DNA from 2 places in the Streptomyces sp. AK08-02 genome. Region 2 is predicted to be linked to the other one. Evidence: predicted binding sites of a transcription regulator. Region 2 holds the regulator's gene; the other holds the start of a gene.
What was found. The regulator HspR, encoded in region 2, represses chaperone genes until heat shock. The targets are predictions, from matches to a motif close to TTGAGNNNNNNNNNCTCAA.

Region 1 (8,309 bases), on a different contig from region 2:
AGGTGGACGACGTCAGGGACTCCTCGGGCAACGGGGATCTCTTCGGTGCGTACCGACCGGAACCCGGCATTCCGTAGAGTTTGCTCGAATTCCCGAGAGGGTTGCGCGGACCACACCGCGAGCACCCCGTCCGGCCTCAACACCCTTGCGCAGCTTGCCAGTCCGGCCTGCGAATACAGGCTCTGGTTGTCCTCCGTGACGGTCCAGTCGGGGCCGTTGTCGATGTCGAGACACAGGGCGTCGAATGTGGCGGACGTCTCATTGACGTATCTCACCAGGTCAGCTGCGACGATCTCGGTGCGTGGATCGGAGAGGGCGCGGGCCGAGAACTCCGACAGCGGCCCGTCGCGATGCCATCCGATGATCGCCGGTTCACGTTCGACGACGGTGATTCCGCCGCAGCGGGGGTCGGCCGCGGCATGCGCGAGCGAGAACCCGACGCCGAGACCTCCGATGAGGACGTGCGGCAAGGCGGCCCGGGAGCCGGGGGCGAGCGCGTCGAGGGCGGCGTCGACCAGCAGGCGCTCGGACCGGCCGTCCGAAGTGTCCATCAGGAAGCACCCGTTGGCGATGATCTGCAGTAACTCTCCGTGCCGCCGCAGCACGACTTCGCCGTACGGCCCCTCCTGCCGGTCGAGGACTTCGGGGGCGCCGTAGGAAGCGGTCGGGAGGGTCATGGAGGCATCTTGGCGCAGTGCGGCCCGGATGAGCGCGGCCTTTACGCGCCCTGTCGGCTTGCTGTGAATCGGCCGTGGCGTGGCGCGGGTCACAGACAACCGCGCGGGTGGAGGCGAAGGGTGGGGCGAAGCGGAAGGAGCGCCTCACTGTGGAACGGGTCGATGCGAAGGGCGACGTGACGTCGGTTTCACCGGCGCCCTCGGGCGCGCCCGTCGCGGAGGGTGTGCGGCTGCTGGACGGGGTGCCGAGGCAGCGGGGGGCGGCGGAAGCCGTGTCCGCGCGGCCGGCGGTCCCGGCGGACACTGTCCCCAGGGGGCGGCGGGTTTTCCGCCCCTGGCACCTTCTCCCCACGCCCACGGGTACTCCGTTCACCTTCACGTACGCGGCCGTCCTCCTGGTCACGGCATACGTGGCCGAACACGCGGACCCCGCCCTCGTGCACGCCCTCCATCAGGGCACCAGTACGGATGTCGCCCACCTCCTGCGGGCACCCGTGCTCGTGCTGGTCACCAGCGCGCTGTGGGTCGTGGGAGGCGTGACCTCGCCGTACGGCGTTCTCTTCCTCCTTGTTCTTACGGCGCTGGAGCGGCGGATCGGCGGTCTCCGTGCCGTCTGGGTGTTCGCGCTCGGGCATGTGCTGGCCACTCTCGCGACCGAGGTGCCGGTGGGGCTCGGGGTGCTGGTGGGGTGGCTGCCCGAGAGTTCGCTGCATCGGCTCGACTACGGGATCAGTTTCGGGGTCGCGGCGAGTGTGGGGGCCTTGGCGGGCTTGCTGCGGCCCTGGCTGGGGTGGCCGCTGCTGGTGGTGTTCGGCGGGACGCTGGTGCAGGACCTCGTCGCCTACGCCGATCCGATGACCAACTGGGGGCATGTGACGGCGCTGGCCATCGGGGTCGCCACCTGGCCCTGGGTGCGCCGGTGGCGGAGGCTCTAGGGTCCGTCGACGGCCGCCCCCATGAACGTCGCGCTCGTCAGGGGCGCCTCCACGCGCCAGCCCAGCGACTCGTACAGCGCCCGCCCCTCCGGTGTTCCGGCCAGTACGCCTCTCTCCGCGCCCTGTGCGGACGCCTCCCGCAGGAGTGTTCGCATCACGAAGGCGCCGAGGCCCCGGCGGCGGTGCGCGGGGGAGGTCTCCACCTGGTCGACGACCGCGGTCCGGCCCGTGGGGGCGATCTGGCCGCGGGCCGCCCAGGAGCCGTCGGCCCCCGCGAGCATCACGCGCGTGACGCCGCCGCGCGTCCAGGTGCGGACCCGGTAGCCGTCGGGGGCGGCCGGCGCCTCCGAGGCGGTCAGCGGGACGGACATCAGGTAGCCCGGCTCCGGGGCGACCGACCATCCTTCGCCGAGCCACCCGCCGACCGTCTCCGGGTCCTCGAACACCTTGAGCCACACGCCCGCCCCGGTCACGGCGTCGGCCACCTTCCGGACGGTCCGCTCCTCGACGCCGTCGTTCACCGCGCCCAGGACGTGCCGGGTGACGGCTCGGGACGTGCCCACGTCGATCGTGTATCCCCAGGGCTCGACCAGCGGCGGCGACGCCCCGCGTGAGACCACCCAGCCGTCGACCCAGGCCCGCACGGTTCCGTCCACCCGAACTCCTTGAGTAATGGTTGATATGTGATTACGAGTGTTACGTGGGCGACTGTATGCGGGCGTTGGGCCGCTGCGGCAGGGGTGATCGCTCACGGCGAACACGCTCCGGGGAACATTCGGCTCCCGTCAAGCATTGAGTCGGCATAGCTCAACTTGAGTGCTGAAGGGGAGATCATGGCTACTGAGTCCACGGCGTTCACACCGCTCACACTGCCCGTGCTGCCGCTCGACGACGAGGTCGTGCTGCCCGGCATGGTTGTTCCGCTGGACCTGAACGACGCCGATGTGCGGGCCGCCGTGGAGGCTGCCCAGGCCGCCGCGAGCACCGGGCCCGGCAAGCCCAGGGTGCTGCTGGTGCCACGTATCGACGGGGCGTACGCGAGTACCGGTGTCCTCGGCACCGTCGAGCAGGTCGGCCGGCTGGCCGACGGGGATCCCGGCGCCCTCATCCGGGCCCGGGGGCGCGTGCGGATCGGCGCCGGGACCACCGGCCCGGGGGCCGCGCTGTGGGTGGAGGGCACGCGCATCGACGACGCGGTGCCGGACCCCGTACCCGGTCATGTCACCGAACTCGCCAAGGAGTACAAGGCTCTCGCCACCGCCTGGCTGCGCAAGCGCGGCGCCTGGCAGGTTGTCGACCGCGTACAGGCGATCGACGACGTCTCCACCCTTGCCGACAACTCCGGTTACTCACCCTTCCTCAGCATCGAGCAGAAGATCGAGCTCCTGGAGACCACCGACCCGGTGGCCCGGCTGAAGCTCGCCACCCAGCAGCTGCGCGACCACCTCGCCGAGCAGGACGTCGCCGAGACCATCGCGAAGGACGTCCAGGAGGGCGTCGACAAGCAGCAGCGGGAGTTCCTGCTGCGCAAGCAGCTGGAAGCCGTCCGCAAGGAACTGCGCGAGATCAACGGTGAGAAGGACGGCGAGGAGTCCGACGACTACCGGGCCCGTGTCGAGGCCGCCGATCTCCCGGAGAACGTGCGCGAGGCGGCTCTCAAGGAGGTCGACAAGCTGGAGCGGTCCTCCGAGCAGTCGCCCGAGGGCGGCTGGATCAGGACCTGGCTCGACACCGTCCTCGAACTCCCCTGGAACGAGCGGACCGAGGACGCCTACGACATCCAGGGCGCGCAGACCGTGCTCGACGCCGAGCACGCGGGCCTCCATGACGTGAAGGAGCGCATCACCGAGTACCTCGCCGTGCGCAAACGGCGTGCCGAGCGCGGCCTCGGGGTCGTCGGCGGGCGTCGCGGTGGCGCCGTACTCGCCCTCGTCGGGCCGCCCGGCGTCGGCAAGACCAGTCTCGGTGAGTCCGTCGCGCACGCCATGGGGCGGAAGTTCGTCCGGGTGGCGCTGGGCGGGGTCAGGGACGAGGCCGAGATCCGCGGGCACCGGCGTACGTACGTCGGCGCGCTGCCCGGGCGTATCGTGCGGGCCATCAAGGAGGCCGGGTCGATGAACCCCGTCGTTCTCCTCGACGAGATCGACAAGGTCGGCTCCGACTTCCGGGGCGACCCGGCCGCCGCGCTGCTCGAAGTCCTCGACCCGGCGCAGAACCACACCTTCCGCGACCACTACCTCGAAGTCGAACTCGACCTCAGCGACGTGGTGTTCCTCGCGACCGCCAACGTCCTGGAATCCATTCCCGAGGCCTTGCTCGACCGGATGGAACTCGTCCGGCTGGACGGGTACACGGAGGACGAGAAGGTCGTCATCGCCCGGGACCACCTGCTGCCACGGCAGTTGGAGCGGGCCGGCCTGGAGAGCCCCGAAGTCACCCTCGACGAGGGCGCGTTGCGCAAGCTCGCCGGGGAGTACACCCGGGAGGCCGGCGTCCGCAACCTGGAGCGGTCCATCGCGCGACTGCTGCGCAAGGTCGCCGCACAGCACGAACTCGGTGAGCGGAAGCTGCCGTTCACCGTCACGGACGCTGATCTGCGCGCGCTCATCGGGCGGCCCCACCATGTGCCCGAGTCCGCCACCGACCCGGCCGAGCGGCGGACCGCCGTCCCCGGTGTGGCGACCGGGCTCGCGGTCACCGGGGCCGGGGGTGACGTCCTCTATGTCGAGGCCTCGCTCGCCGACCCGGAGACCGGGGCGGCGGGGCTCACGCTCACCGGGCAGCTGGGTGACGTGATGAAGGAGTCCGCGCAGATCGCGCTCTCCTTCCTCCGCTCGCACGGCGCCGAACTGGAACTGCCCGTGGGCGACCTGAAGGACCGGGGCGTGCACATCCACTTCCCGGCGGGTGCCGTGCCCAAGGACGGTCCGAGCGCGGGCGTCACCATGACGACCGCCCTCGCCTCGCTGCTCAGCGGACGGCTCGTCCGCACGGACGTCGCCATGACCGGCGAGGTCTCGCTGACCGGGCGGGTGCTGCCCATCGGCGGTGTGAAGCAGAAGCTGCTCGCCGCGCACCGGGCCGGTGTCACCACCGTGATCATCCCGAAGCGCAACGAGGCCGACCTGGACGACGTCCCGGCCGAGGTCCTGGAGAAGCTCGACGTCCACGCCGTCACGGACGTCCGCCAGGTCCTCGAACTGGCGCTCACCCCGGCGGAGAACGCGGCGGAGGCACAGGTTCCGGCAGCGGCGTGACGGACGTTGCCGGTTGGGTAGGGCCCGGGTCCCGGAAGGGGGCCCGGGCCTTCCCGTGTGTGCGGCTCCGGGGTTGACGGGGACCTGGATGACACCGTCTCCCCGGTCCTGCGAAATACTGTCCGAGCTGCGGCGATGGCCGTGCTCGACGGAGACTTTCCGAGCGGTGAGACCGGATCAGGGGTGCTGACGTGCACGAGGACGGCAACGGCGGGGAACGCCCGGACGGGAGTGGGGTCGAGCGGGAGTTCCTCGCCCTGGAGCGGGAGTTGACGGTGTTCCTGCGGCGCGCCCGGGCCAACTCCGGGGAGATGGCCCGCCAGGTCCACCCCGACCTGGAGTCGTCGGCGTACGGGCTGCTGGTGCGGCTCGACGAGTGCGGGCGGCAGCGTGCCACCGAGCTCGCGGCCTACATCGGCGTCGGCAAGGCCACCATGTCCCGCCAGCTGCGCGCCCTGGAGGAGCTGGGCCTCGTCGCCCGCGAACCGGACCCGGCCGACGGACGCGCCTGGCTCGTCCACCTCACGGACGAGGGCCGTGCCCGCTTCCGTACCGTCCGGGAGGCGCGGCGGGCACGGTACGTGCGTGAGCTGGCTGCCTGGGATCGCGTCGAGGTGGCCGAACTGGCCCGGCTGCTGCATCAGCTCAACCTCGGGATGGAGAAGTAGGCCCCACAGGTTCAGCCGGTTCGGCCTGTTCGTCCGCCCCCGGCGTCACAGTTCGACGTACACGACCGTCGCGTCGTCGTGTGTCTTGCTGCGGCGCAGGCGCGGCCGGCCCGCGTCCACGTCCGCCCGCTCCAGCTCCCGTACGCGGTGCACCAGCGCCCCCGCGCCCTCCTTGCGGACGGTGGTGAAGCAGGCCGTCCAGTCGCCCTCGGCGAACTTCTCGACCCAGCGGGTCGCCCCGTCCGTCAGTGCGGCCAGGGCGCGCACCTCGGCGCGCGGGGTCGTGCCCGTGACCGCGCGGGAGGCCACCGACGGATCGGCCGCCGCCGTGAAGAAGCCGCCCTCCTTGTTGCGTACCGTCGCGTCGGCGATCGCGTCCGTGGCCAGCGAGGACCGGGGGACGCGGGCCAGCCGGTCGTCCAGGTGAGCCGTGACCGTGCCGTCCGGGGACTCGGTCAGCAGGGCCGAGTCGGACAGGACCAGGTGCTCGACGGTCTCCGGTGACCAGCGGGCGAGAACCACGGTCGCCTGGGGCGTACGCGGGTGAGAAAGGTCACAGGTTTGTGCGTGGGCCCCGGCGGTACGAGCGAGGGCGGCGGCCAGTACCTCGGTGAGGGGCATATCCCGTTGTGAAACAGACAGTTCGGTCAGCGCGCCGCCGAGCCGGGCCGTGAACCAGGGGACGGAATGCAGACAACCCGTCCCGGTCCCGGGTGGAGTCACCCCGTCCAGGAGGACGAGCGAACCGCCCTGCCCGGAGGCGGGAAGCCCGATCGCCGCGAAGTCCTCATTGGGGCGGCCCGGATCGCCGGGTTCCGTGACGAGTTCAGTGCGCATCCGGCCAGTCTGCACGAGCCCTTCACAAGCTTCCCAAAAGGCTGGCAAGGATTGCCGAAACAGCGTGTAGCCGCTGGTCAGACGCCTGGTTTGGGAGGTAATGATCTACTCCGTGAAGACGTCGCTGCGGATAATGTCAAAGCCCGCCGCCCACGTCCAACCGGCCCGCCACCCTGGGCGGGGGCACAGGCCGGAGGAACTTGCCGCCAACTCCCCGTCGATGTTGACTCCTTGATGTTCACTCCTTCGAGTGGCGGGTCAGGTGACGCGCGCTCCCTGCCCACCGGCATGGGAGGGTCGGGAACCGGACCGTGCCGGAGCACCGGAACCGTACCGGGTGAGCGGCAGGCCAGAACCATCCGGGCGGCCACGCAGTTGACGGAACGTCATCCGGGTCCCGACGGATCGTCACCCGGGCCCATGGGCACACGAGTCAGGAATGCGAGCACCGGTGCAGAAGACGCGGCCTCGGCGCACAGGCAGGCAGACAGCTCCCGCAGGGGGCGCTACCGGTGACGCCCCGACCGATCCCGCGGGCCGGGGGCGCCCCGGCCACGTCCGCAACCGGCTCATCGTGGCCGTCGCCGTCGTGGCCGCCGCGATCGCCGGGGCCGGCGCCCCGTCCGTCATCGCCGCCTCGTCCCAGCTCCACGACTCCCAGGACCTGGTGACGCTCGCGACGCAGACCCAGGACGCCCTGACCCTCGCCCACTCGCTCGCCGACGAACGCGACGAGGTCACCGTCTACATCGCCGCCGGCCGCCCCAAGGCGAAGGCGCCCTCCGACCAGCGCGCCGCCCGCGTCGACCGCGAGGTCGGCGACCTGCGCGCGAACCCGGACACCCCGGCCGCGCTCCGGGCGGACCTCGACGACATCGCGACGCTGCGCCGGGAGGCGCTCACCGGCAAGAGCACCGCTCTCCAGTCGCACGAGACGTACTCCGCCGCCATCGCCGGGCTGCATCGCCTCGCCGAGCGGCTGGCCGAGCGGCAGCCGCCCCGGGCAGGCGCCGGCGCGTACGCCCTGGCCGAACTCGACTCCGCCGTCCAGCAGGCCGCTGCCGCCCGGGGGCTCCTCCTCGCCGCGCTCAGCGTGCCGACGTCCACCGAGAGCGTGTACGACCCGGTCACCGGGCTGTCGTCCGAGCAGGCCGTGACCTCACCGGCCGACGCGAAGACGCGGAACGCGCTCAGCGCCGCCGCCCAGCAGGCCCGGCTGCGCTCGGACGCGGCCATCGCCGACTTCCGCGAGACGGCCCCCGAGGCCGCCGTCGGCAGCTACGACTCCACGGTCACCGGACCCGAGGTCGACACCGCCGACAAGTACCTCGCCTCGCTCACCGACCAGGCCACGCTGTCCACGAGCGAACTCGCCACCAGCCTCAGCGGTGTGGACGCGGCGGTCTCCGCCCGCGTCGAACTGATGCGCGGCGTCGAGTCCTCCCTCTACGACCGGCGCACCAAGGCCCTCGCCCGACTACGGGACGACGACGTCACCGAGCTGGAGATCCGGATCGCCGTCCTCGGCGCGCTCCTCCTGGTCGCCGTCGGTATCGCCACCGCCATGGCCCGCACCCTCACCCGTCCGCTGTCCGTGCTGCGCCGGGGCACCGCCAGGCTCGCCGAGGCCGCCGACCCGCTCGCCGAGGAACCCGTCAAGTTCACCGGCCGCAACGACGAGTTCGCCCAGGTCGTACGCTCCGTCAACGCCCTGCACGCCCGCGCTCTCGCCGTCCACGACCGCATCGCCACCCTGGAGTCCGACCGCAAGCACCTGGTCGGCCAGCGCCAGAAGATGGCCGACGCCCGCGAGGAACTGCGCACCGAACTCGCCGACGCCGCAGCTCAGTTGACGCGTACCCGGCACAGCATCCACGGCACCTTCGTGAACCTCGCGCTGCGCACCCTCGGCCTTGTCGAGCGTCAACTCGCGGT
Region 2 (8,309 bases):
CACCTTCATCTACGACAACACGGGCGACGTCAAGCAGCGCGCGTACTACCGGGTCACGGCCGTCGACAAGTACGACAACGAGTCCGTCCCGTCCGCGACCGTCGACCCCGGGGTGCCGGACACGACCGCGCCCGACCAGGTCACGGGCCTGACGGCACAGGGCACGACAGCGGGCAACGCGGTCCGCTGGCAGGCCTCCTCGGCCGACGTGGAGCGCTACGAGGTGTGGACGTCCACCGCGGGCCAGGCCGACCCCGACGGCCCGGACATCGCCCTCGCCACCTCCTTCAACGACGAGGTGGCGGAGCCCGGCGTCCCGGTCACCTACACGATCCAGGCGGTCGACGCGTACGGGAACATCTCCCCGGTGTCGGAGACGGTGACCGCGACCCGCCCCGCGCCCGGTGAATCGGCGGTGCCGACGAACCTGTCGGGCACGCTCCACGACAGCGACACCGAACTCGACTGGGACTACCCGACGGACAACGCCCCCTCCGACTACCGGGTCTACCGCCGTACGGGTACGAACGACGCCTGGACGCGGATCAGCGAGGGCGACGACCACTGGACGCGGTACAGCCGGAACGGGCTGACGTTCGTCCGCTACGCCGACACCGCGGCCCCACTCGGCCGCGCCTCGTACTACCTGGTCGCCCTCGACCAGCACGGCGACGAGTCGACCCCCACGGGGATCGTCACGGTGACCCGGGGAACCCCGGCCACCGCCACCGCGCCCGCTCCGCCGACGATGACCCTGTCCGCCCCGTACACGGAGTGCACGGCCAACGACTGCGTGGCGCACGGCGGTTCGAACACTCCCCTCACCATGACCCTGACTCCGGACCCGGACCGCCTGATCTGGGGCTACGAGTACAGGTTCACCGGCGACAGCGGCTACACGAGAACCCCGGACGCGACCATCACCTGGACACCCCCGGCTTCCGGCACGTACACCTTCGAGGTACGTGCGGTGGACTACTACATGGACCGGACGGGCGCGGCGGCCACGATCCTGTTCAAGGTGGGCTGAGCCGGGCAGCGTCCACACGCCCCTACTCGCCCCACGCGCCCCGCTCCGACCTTTCGAACCACACACCGGTCGTACAACCAAGTCAGGTCCTCGCCAGTCTTGATCGGCAACCGTCCCTACTGCGGTTGCCGATCAAGACCGGAGGACCGCATGAACCCAGCCAGACGCACGACAGCCACAGCCGCCTTCGCGACCACCATCGTGCTCGCCACCGCCGGTGCGCTGCTCAGCACCGCGGCTACGGCCGCCTCCGCCGCGACCACCTGCGACTCCCCTGTCTACAAGCGCCAGTTCTTCGCGAACACCACCTTCTCCGGTACCCCGAAGAAGACTGACTGTGACACCACCATCGCCGAGAACTGGGGAGCGAAGGCCCCCGCTACCGGCCTCCCGAAGAACTACTTCGGCGTCCGCTGGACCGTGACACGGGACTTCGGCTCCGGCGGCCCCTTCGCTTTCGCCGCAGCCGCCCAGGACGGCATCCGCGTCTACGTCGACGGCAAGGTGAAGGTCAACCTCTGGAAGAACGTCACGACGACCCGGAACAAGACCGTCAATCTCACTGTCCCCAAGGGCAGGCACACCCTCCGCGTCGACTACGCCAACTTCACAGGCAACGCCAACGTGAAGTTCACGTACGCTCCCCGGACCCTGGCGAGCGTCGACAACGTCAAGCCGCTCCCGCCCACCGGGGCCAATGCCTCCTACAGCGCGTCGGCGGACACCGTCAAGATCGCCTGGGCGAAGAACGCGGAGATGGACCTGTCCGGCTACCGCGTCTACCAGCGACCCCCGAACTCCACTGCCTGGACCAGGGTCAGCGGCGACACCGAACTCGCGGGAACCTCGTTCACCATGGGCATACCTCCCCTGGGCAGAACCACGTACTTCGAGGTGCGGGCCGTCGACAAGGTCGGCAACGAATCGGTCGGCAGCACCGACGTGATGGTCAGCTCCGCCGACCGGACCCCGCCGGCCGTACCGAAGCCCGTGGTGGTGTACGACTCGCATCTGGACGGCGTCGTGCTGCACTGGGACGCCCCTGAGGTCGGGATCAAGTTCACACTGTCCCGTTCCGCCCCGTCCACGGGTGAGCTCACCTGGCAGACGAATTTCGCACACAACTGGACGGACGTCTCCGCACCGTTCGGCGAGACCTCCTATTACCAGGTCACGGCAACCGACGCATACGGAAACACCTCGGTCTCGGCCGTCCTCCCGCACACCCGGGAACTGGCCGTACCGAACCTCCCCCTCGTGGAGCACTGGCCGGAGGACGGCAGCGGCATCCCCCTGACCTGGTGGATGTCGCCGTACGCGCCGACGGAGTTCCGGGTGCACCGCGAGGAGCAGCTCTTCGACGAGGCGACAAGCAGCTACGTCACCGTCGACTCCCGGGTGGTGCCCTGTGCCCCGACGCTCTTTTACGTCGGACCCCGGAACGGGTACACCTGCACCGACACCACGGCCGTGCTGAGCCCGGCCAACAGGATCTACGTGTACTGGGTGACCAGCGTCGACCCGCTCGGGCGGGAATCGGATCCGTCCGCCCGTCGGCAGTTCACCTATCGTGACGGCACCCAACCCGCCTCCGGCGACACCTCGGCGGCTCCGGCCCCTCAGGCCGAGTAAAGGGTCCCGAGGGTTCGCAGAACAGGAAAGGGGCCCGGAGATTCCTCCGGGCCCCTTTCCTGTCGCATCAGCGTGCGCGTCTAGTCGGACTGCTGCCGCTTCGGCCGCCAGACCACCAACGCGCTGGTCTGCTGGACCTCCTGGTACGGAACCAGATCCCGCCGGTAGGAAGCGTGAACCGCCGCCTCCCGTTGCTGCATCGCCGCGGCGGCGCCGTCCAGTGCGGACTCCATCTCCGCCACCCGCGACTGCAGCGCGGCGACCTGGTTCTCCAGCTCGATGATGCGCTTGATGCCGGCCAGGTTGATGCCCTCGTCCTGCGACAGTGCCTGCACCGTGCGGAGCAGTTCGATGTCGCGGGCCGAGTAGCGGCGGCCCCGGCCGGCGGTGCGGTCGGGGGAGACCAGGCCCAGGCGGTCGTACTGGCGCAGGGTCTGCGGGTGCAGGCCGGACAGCTGGGCCGCCACCGAGATGACGTAGACCGGGGTCTCCTGCGTCAGTTCATACGGATTGCGTCGACGACCGTCCATCTCGGTCAGGCTCCCTTCGCCGCCTCGAACAGCTCCGCCCGCGGATCCTCGTCCACGGTCGCCTCGCGATACGCCTCCAGTGCGTCACGAGCCTTCCCCGTCAGTTCCGTCGGCACACTCACCTCGACGGTGACCAGCAGGTCTCCCCGGGTGCCGTCCTTGCGGACCGCGCCCTTGCCCCGCGCGCGCATCGTGCGCCCGTTGGGCGTGCCCGGGGGCAGCTTCAGGGTGACCGGCGGGCCGCCCAGGGTCGGGACCCTGACCTCGCCGCCGAGTGCCGCCTCGACGAACGTCACCGGCACCGTCACCGTCAGGTTGTCTTCCTTGCGGCCGAAGACCGGGTGGCTGTCGACATGGACGGTGACGTACAGGTCACCGGCCGGGCCGCCCCGCTCGCCCGGCGCTCCCTTGCCGCGCAGCCGGATGCGCTGGTTGTCCGACACCCCGGCCGGGATGCGCACCTGCATCGTCCGCGAGGACTTGGCGCGCCCCGAGCCGCTGCACACCAGACAGGCGTGCTCCGCGATCAGGCCCCGGCCCTTGCAGTCCGGGCAGGGGTCGGTGAGCGAGAACCCGCCGCCCGAGCCGCGTGCCACCTGGCCGGTGCCCACGCAGGTCGGACACACGCGCGGTGTGCCGTTCTTGTCGCCGGTGCCCGAGCAGGCCTTGCACGGTGACTGGGACGTCATGCGCAGCGGGACCGTCGCGCCGTCCACCGCCTCCGTGAAGCTCAGCGTGACCTCGGTGTCGATGTCCTGGCCGCGCCTGGGCTGCGTACGGGTGGTCCCGCCGCCGCCCCGGTTGAAGAGGCCGCCGAACACGTCTCCGATGCCTCCGCCGAAGCCGCCCGCGCCGGAGCCGGACCCGGCCCCGCCCTGGGCGCCGCCGCCGAAGAGGTCACCCAGGTCGAAGTTGAAGGAGCCGCCGCCCGCGCCCGGCCCCGGACGGAAACCGCCGTTGCCGAAGAGGGCGCGGGCCTCGTCGTACTCCTTGCGCTTCTTGGGGTCGCCGAGGACGTCGTTCGCCTCGGAGATCTCCTTGAAGCGCTCCTCCGCCTTGGCGTTGCCCTTGTTGGCGTCCGGGTGGAACTCGCGGGCGAGTTTCCGGTACGCCTTCTTGATCTCGGCCTCGGTGGCGTCCTTGGGGACGCCGAGGACCTTGTAGAAGTCCTTCTCGATGAAGTCCTTGGTGCTCATCCTCGACGTCCCTCCTTTCCGGAAGTCCCCACCTCAATGCTCACGTCAGCCCTCTTCCGGGCCACCGCTCTCCTTGCCGTCCACCGTGTCGGCCGACTCCGAGCTGCCGGCCGGCGTCGCCCCGGGCTGGGGCTCGGCCACCGCGACCCGCGCGGGACGCAGGTTGCGCTCGCCGAACCGGTAGCCCGGCTGCAGGATCGCCACGCAGGTCGTCTCCGTGACGTCCGGCGCGTACGAGTGCATCAGGGCCTCGTGGATCGTCGGGTCGAAGGGCTCGCCCTCCTTGCCGAACTGCTGCAGGCCCATCTTCGCGGCGACGGACTCCAGCGACTCGGCGACGGACTTGAACCCGCCGACCAGTTCACCGTGGTCCCTCGCGCGGGCGATGTTGTCGAGCACGGGCAGGAGTTCGGTCAGGAGACTCGCGACAGCGACCTCCTTGACCGCGATCCGGTCCCGCTCGACCCGGCGGCGGTAGTTCTGATATTCGGCCTGGAGCCGCTGGAGGTCCGCGGTGCGCTCACCGAGCGCCGTACGAACCTGGTCCAGCTGTGCCGTCAGACCGGCGACCTGTGCTGCTGCTGCGTCCCCGGCCGAGGCCGCCCCCTCCGAAGTGGGGGCGGTCTTCGGCTCGGCGTCGTCGGGGGTGGCGCCGGAAGGGACGTCGGGCTTCTCGTCGAAGCCCGGAGTCTCCTCCGTCACGCGGCACCGTCCTTACGGTCACGCTGCTCGTCGTCGACGATCTCGGCGTCCACCACGTCGTCGTCGGCCTTCGGGGCCTCGGCGCCGGGAGCGTCGTCACCGGCGGCCTGCGCGGACTGGGCGTCGGCGTACATCGCCTGGCCCAGCTTCTGCGAGACGGCGGCGACCTTCTCCGTGGAGGTGCGGATCTCGGCGACGTCCTCGCCCTTGAGCGCGGCCTTCAGCTCCTCGATCGAGGCCTCGACCTCGGTCTTGATGTCGCCGGGGACCTTGTCCTCGTTGTCCTTGAGGAACTTCTCCGTCTGGTAGACGAGCTGCTCGCCCTGGTTGCGGGTCTCGGCGGCCTCGCGGCGACGGTGGTCCTCGTCCGCGTACTGCTCGGCCTCCTGGCGCATCCGGTCGACCTCGTCCTTCGGCAGCGAGGAGCCACCGGTGACGGTCATCTTCTGTTCCTTGCCGGTGCCGAGGTCCTTGGCCGTGACGTGCATGATGCCGTTGGCGTCGATGTCGAAGGCGACCTCGATCTGCGGCACACCGCGCGGGGCCGGCGGCAGGCCCGTCAGCTCGAACATCCCGAGCTTCTTGTTGTACGCCGCGATCTCGCGCTCGCCCTGGTAGACCTGGATCTGGACGGACGGCTGGTTGTCCTCGGCCGTCGTGAAGATCTCGGAACGCTTGGTCGGGATCGTGGTGTTGCGCTCGATGAGCTTCGTCATGATCCCTCCCTTGGTCTCGATACCGAGGGACAGCGGGGTGACGTCGAGGAGCAGGACGTCCTTGACCTCGCCCTTGAGGACACCGGCCTGGAGCGCGGCGCCGATGGCGACGACCTCGTCCGGGTTCACGCCCTTGTTGGCGTCCTGACCGCCGGTCAGCTCCTTGACGAGCTCGGCGACGGCGGGCATACGGGTGGAGCCACCGACGAGAACGACGTGGTCGATCTCGGAGAGGTTGATCCCCGCGTCCTTGATGACGTTGTGGAACGGCGTCTTGCAGCGCTCCAGCAGGTCGGCCGTCAGCTGCTGGAACTGGGCGCGGGTGAGCTTCTCGTCCAGGTGCAGCGGGCCCTCGGCGGACGCCGTGATGTAGGGCAGGTTGATCGAGGTCTCGGTGGACGAGGACAGCTCGATCTTGGCCTTCTCGGCGGCCTCGCGGAGGCGCTGGAGGGCCATCTTGTCCTTGCCCAGGTCCACGCCGTGGCCGGCGCGGAACTGCTGGACCAGGTAGTCCATGACGCGCTGGTCCCAGTCGTCACCACCGAGGTGGTTGTCACCGTTGGTGGCCTTCACCTCGACGACGCCGTCACCGATCTCCAGGAGGGACACGTCGAAGGTGCCGCCACCGAGGTCGAAGACGAGGATCGTCTGGTCGTCCTTGTCGAGGCCGTACGCGAGAGCGGCGGCCGTCGGCTCGTTCACGATGCGCAGGACGTTGAGGCCCGCGATCTCGCCGGCCTCCTTCGTCGCCTGGCGCTCGGAGTCGTTGAAGTAGGCCGGGACGGTGATGACCGCGTCCGTGACCTTCTCGCCCAGGTAGGCCTCGGCGTCGCGCTTCAGCTTCTGCAGGATGAACGCGCTCATCTGCTGCGGGTTGAAGTTCTTCCCGTCGAGCTCGATCTTCCAGTCGGTGCCCATGTGGCGCTTGACCGACCGGATGGTCCTGTCGACGTTGGTGACCGCCTGGCGCTTGGCGACCTCGCCGACCAGCACCTCACCGTTCTTCGCGAAGGCGACGACGGACGGCGTGGTCCTGGCACCCTCGGCGTTGGTGATGACGGTGGGCTCGCCGCCCTCCAGAACGCTGACGACGGAGTTAGTCGTGCCCAGGTCGATGCCGACCGCACGTGCCATGTCAATTCCTCCAGCAGCAATGACGTAAAGCTATGACGCAAGCCACGACCGAGCCATGACTTGAGCGGAACAGGCTCAAGTGTGCATCACTCCCGCCGCGCGGTCAACAGAGCTGAGTCGACCCCACTCAACTCTTATCCGTTCCTTACGCGCAATTCCGCTCTGACCTGCGCCGACTGTGCGGCCGGAGGCCGCCGGAGCCCGTAAACAGGGACTCTCAGCAGCCCCAGTACGACCGTCCCGGCCACCCCCGCCACCCACCACAGCCCCGATTCCCCGGCCCACCCGCCGTGCGCGAGCACCCCCGTCAGCACCGCCCCGAAGGCACCCGCGCCGAGCAGTACGGCCGCCCCGCGCGCGGTGAGCCCCAACCGCCGCAGCCGGTGCGCGAGATGGTCCGGACCCCCGCGCGACAGGGGCCGTCCGGCCATCCGCCGCGACACGGCCACGAGCACCACGTCGGCGCCGGCGACGGCGGTGAGCGCGAACAACACCCCGGCGCTGGACGCCAGTTCGTGCCCGGTCCGCACGACCACGGCGGCCGAGGCCAGCACGAACCCGGTGAACAGGGACCCGCACGCGCCCAGGGCGATCCGCGCGGGATGCCAGTTGTGCATCAGGAACCCGGTGAGCGCCGCGGCGAGGACGCTCAGCAGCACGGCGAGCCCGTCGAGCACCTCGACGGCGGCGCACGCCCCCACCCCGAAGGCGGTCAGCACCCCGACCGTCCCGAGCAGCCCGTCGGCGTGGTCGAGGGCCCGGAAGGCGAGGGTGACGAACACGATCCAGCCGAGCGCGAGCAGCCCGACCCCGAACCCCAACTCCCCGTACGGCACCACGAACCCGGCGGCGACGGCCGTACCGACGACCAGGAACCGCGCCTTGACCCGCCGCACGTCGGCCACCAGCCCGAGCGCGCCCACACCCGCGCCGGCGACGAGCAGCTCACCGACGCCGTCCCCCAGGGGGGCGAACCCGGTCCACTCCCCCGCCCCGGCGACCAGCCCCGTCGCGAGCACGACCGCGAGTCCGCCGAGCAGTGGCAGGGGGCGCGCCCGGCGCCGGTCGAGGACGCCGAGGCGCAGGGCGAGTGTCCGCAGGAGGGCGGCGAGGACGGCGGCGAGGAACAGGGCGGCGATGGCGGCGAGGATCCCGTAGAGCACGGGTTCACGGTAGGCGCAAACGTAACAATTCTGTACGAATAACACGACTTAACATCGTCTGATCCGATCGGCTTCGATCTACGATTCAGGTAAGCCTCAGCGACCCAGATCACTCCGCCGCTGACTACAGTGCGGGCCAAGATGTTGGGTAGTCTCTGACAGACTAGCTAAGTTACCGCTTAGTAATACCCTCCGTCAGTCTTCTC

Region 1: a site for HspR is predicted at 2,405-2,423, ahead of lon (endopeptidase La). Genes of this name have one in related genera too.

Annotation. Positions count from the first base shown of each region.
Region 1 is NZ_JARAZV010000032.1:2,656-10,964, forward strand. It holds gene PV734_RS43430 (spermidine synthase) at 1-677, opposite strand, end outside; gene PV734_RS43435 (rhomboid-like protein) at 827-1,612, shown strand; gene PV734_RS43440 (GNAT family N-acetyltransferase) at 1,609-2,268, opposite strand; gene lon (endopeptidase La) at 2,446-4,869, shown strand; gene PV734_RS43450 (MarR family winged helix-turn-helix transcriptional regulator) at 5,061-5,537, shown strand; gene PV734_RS43455 (protein phosphatase 2C domain-containing protein) at 5,583-6,374, opposite strand; gene PV734_RS43460 (nitrate- and nitrite sensing domain-containing protein) at 6,826-8,309, shown strand, end outside.
Region 2 is NZ_JARAZV010000025.1:69,777-78,085, reverse strand. It holds gene PV734_RS40105 (PA14 domain-containing protein) at 1-1,030, shown strand, start outside; gene PV734_RS40100 (PA14 domain-containing protein) at 1,181-2,662, shown strand; gene PV734_RS40095 (heat shock protein transcriptional repressor HspR) at 2,743-3,192, opposite strand; gene dnaJ (molecular chaperone DnaJ) at 3,198-4,388, opposite strand; gene grpE (nucleotide exchange factor GrpE) at 4,434-5,090, opposite strand; gene dnaK (molecular chaperone DnaK) at 5,087-6,940, opposite strand; gene PV734_RS40075 (MraY family glycosyltransferase) at 7,075-8,103, opposite strand.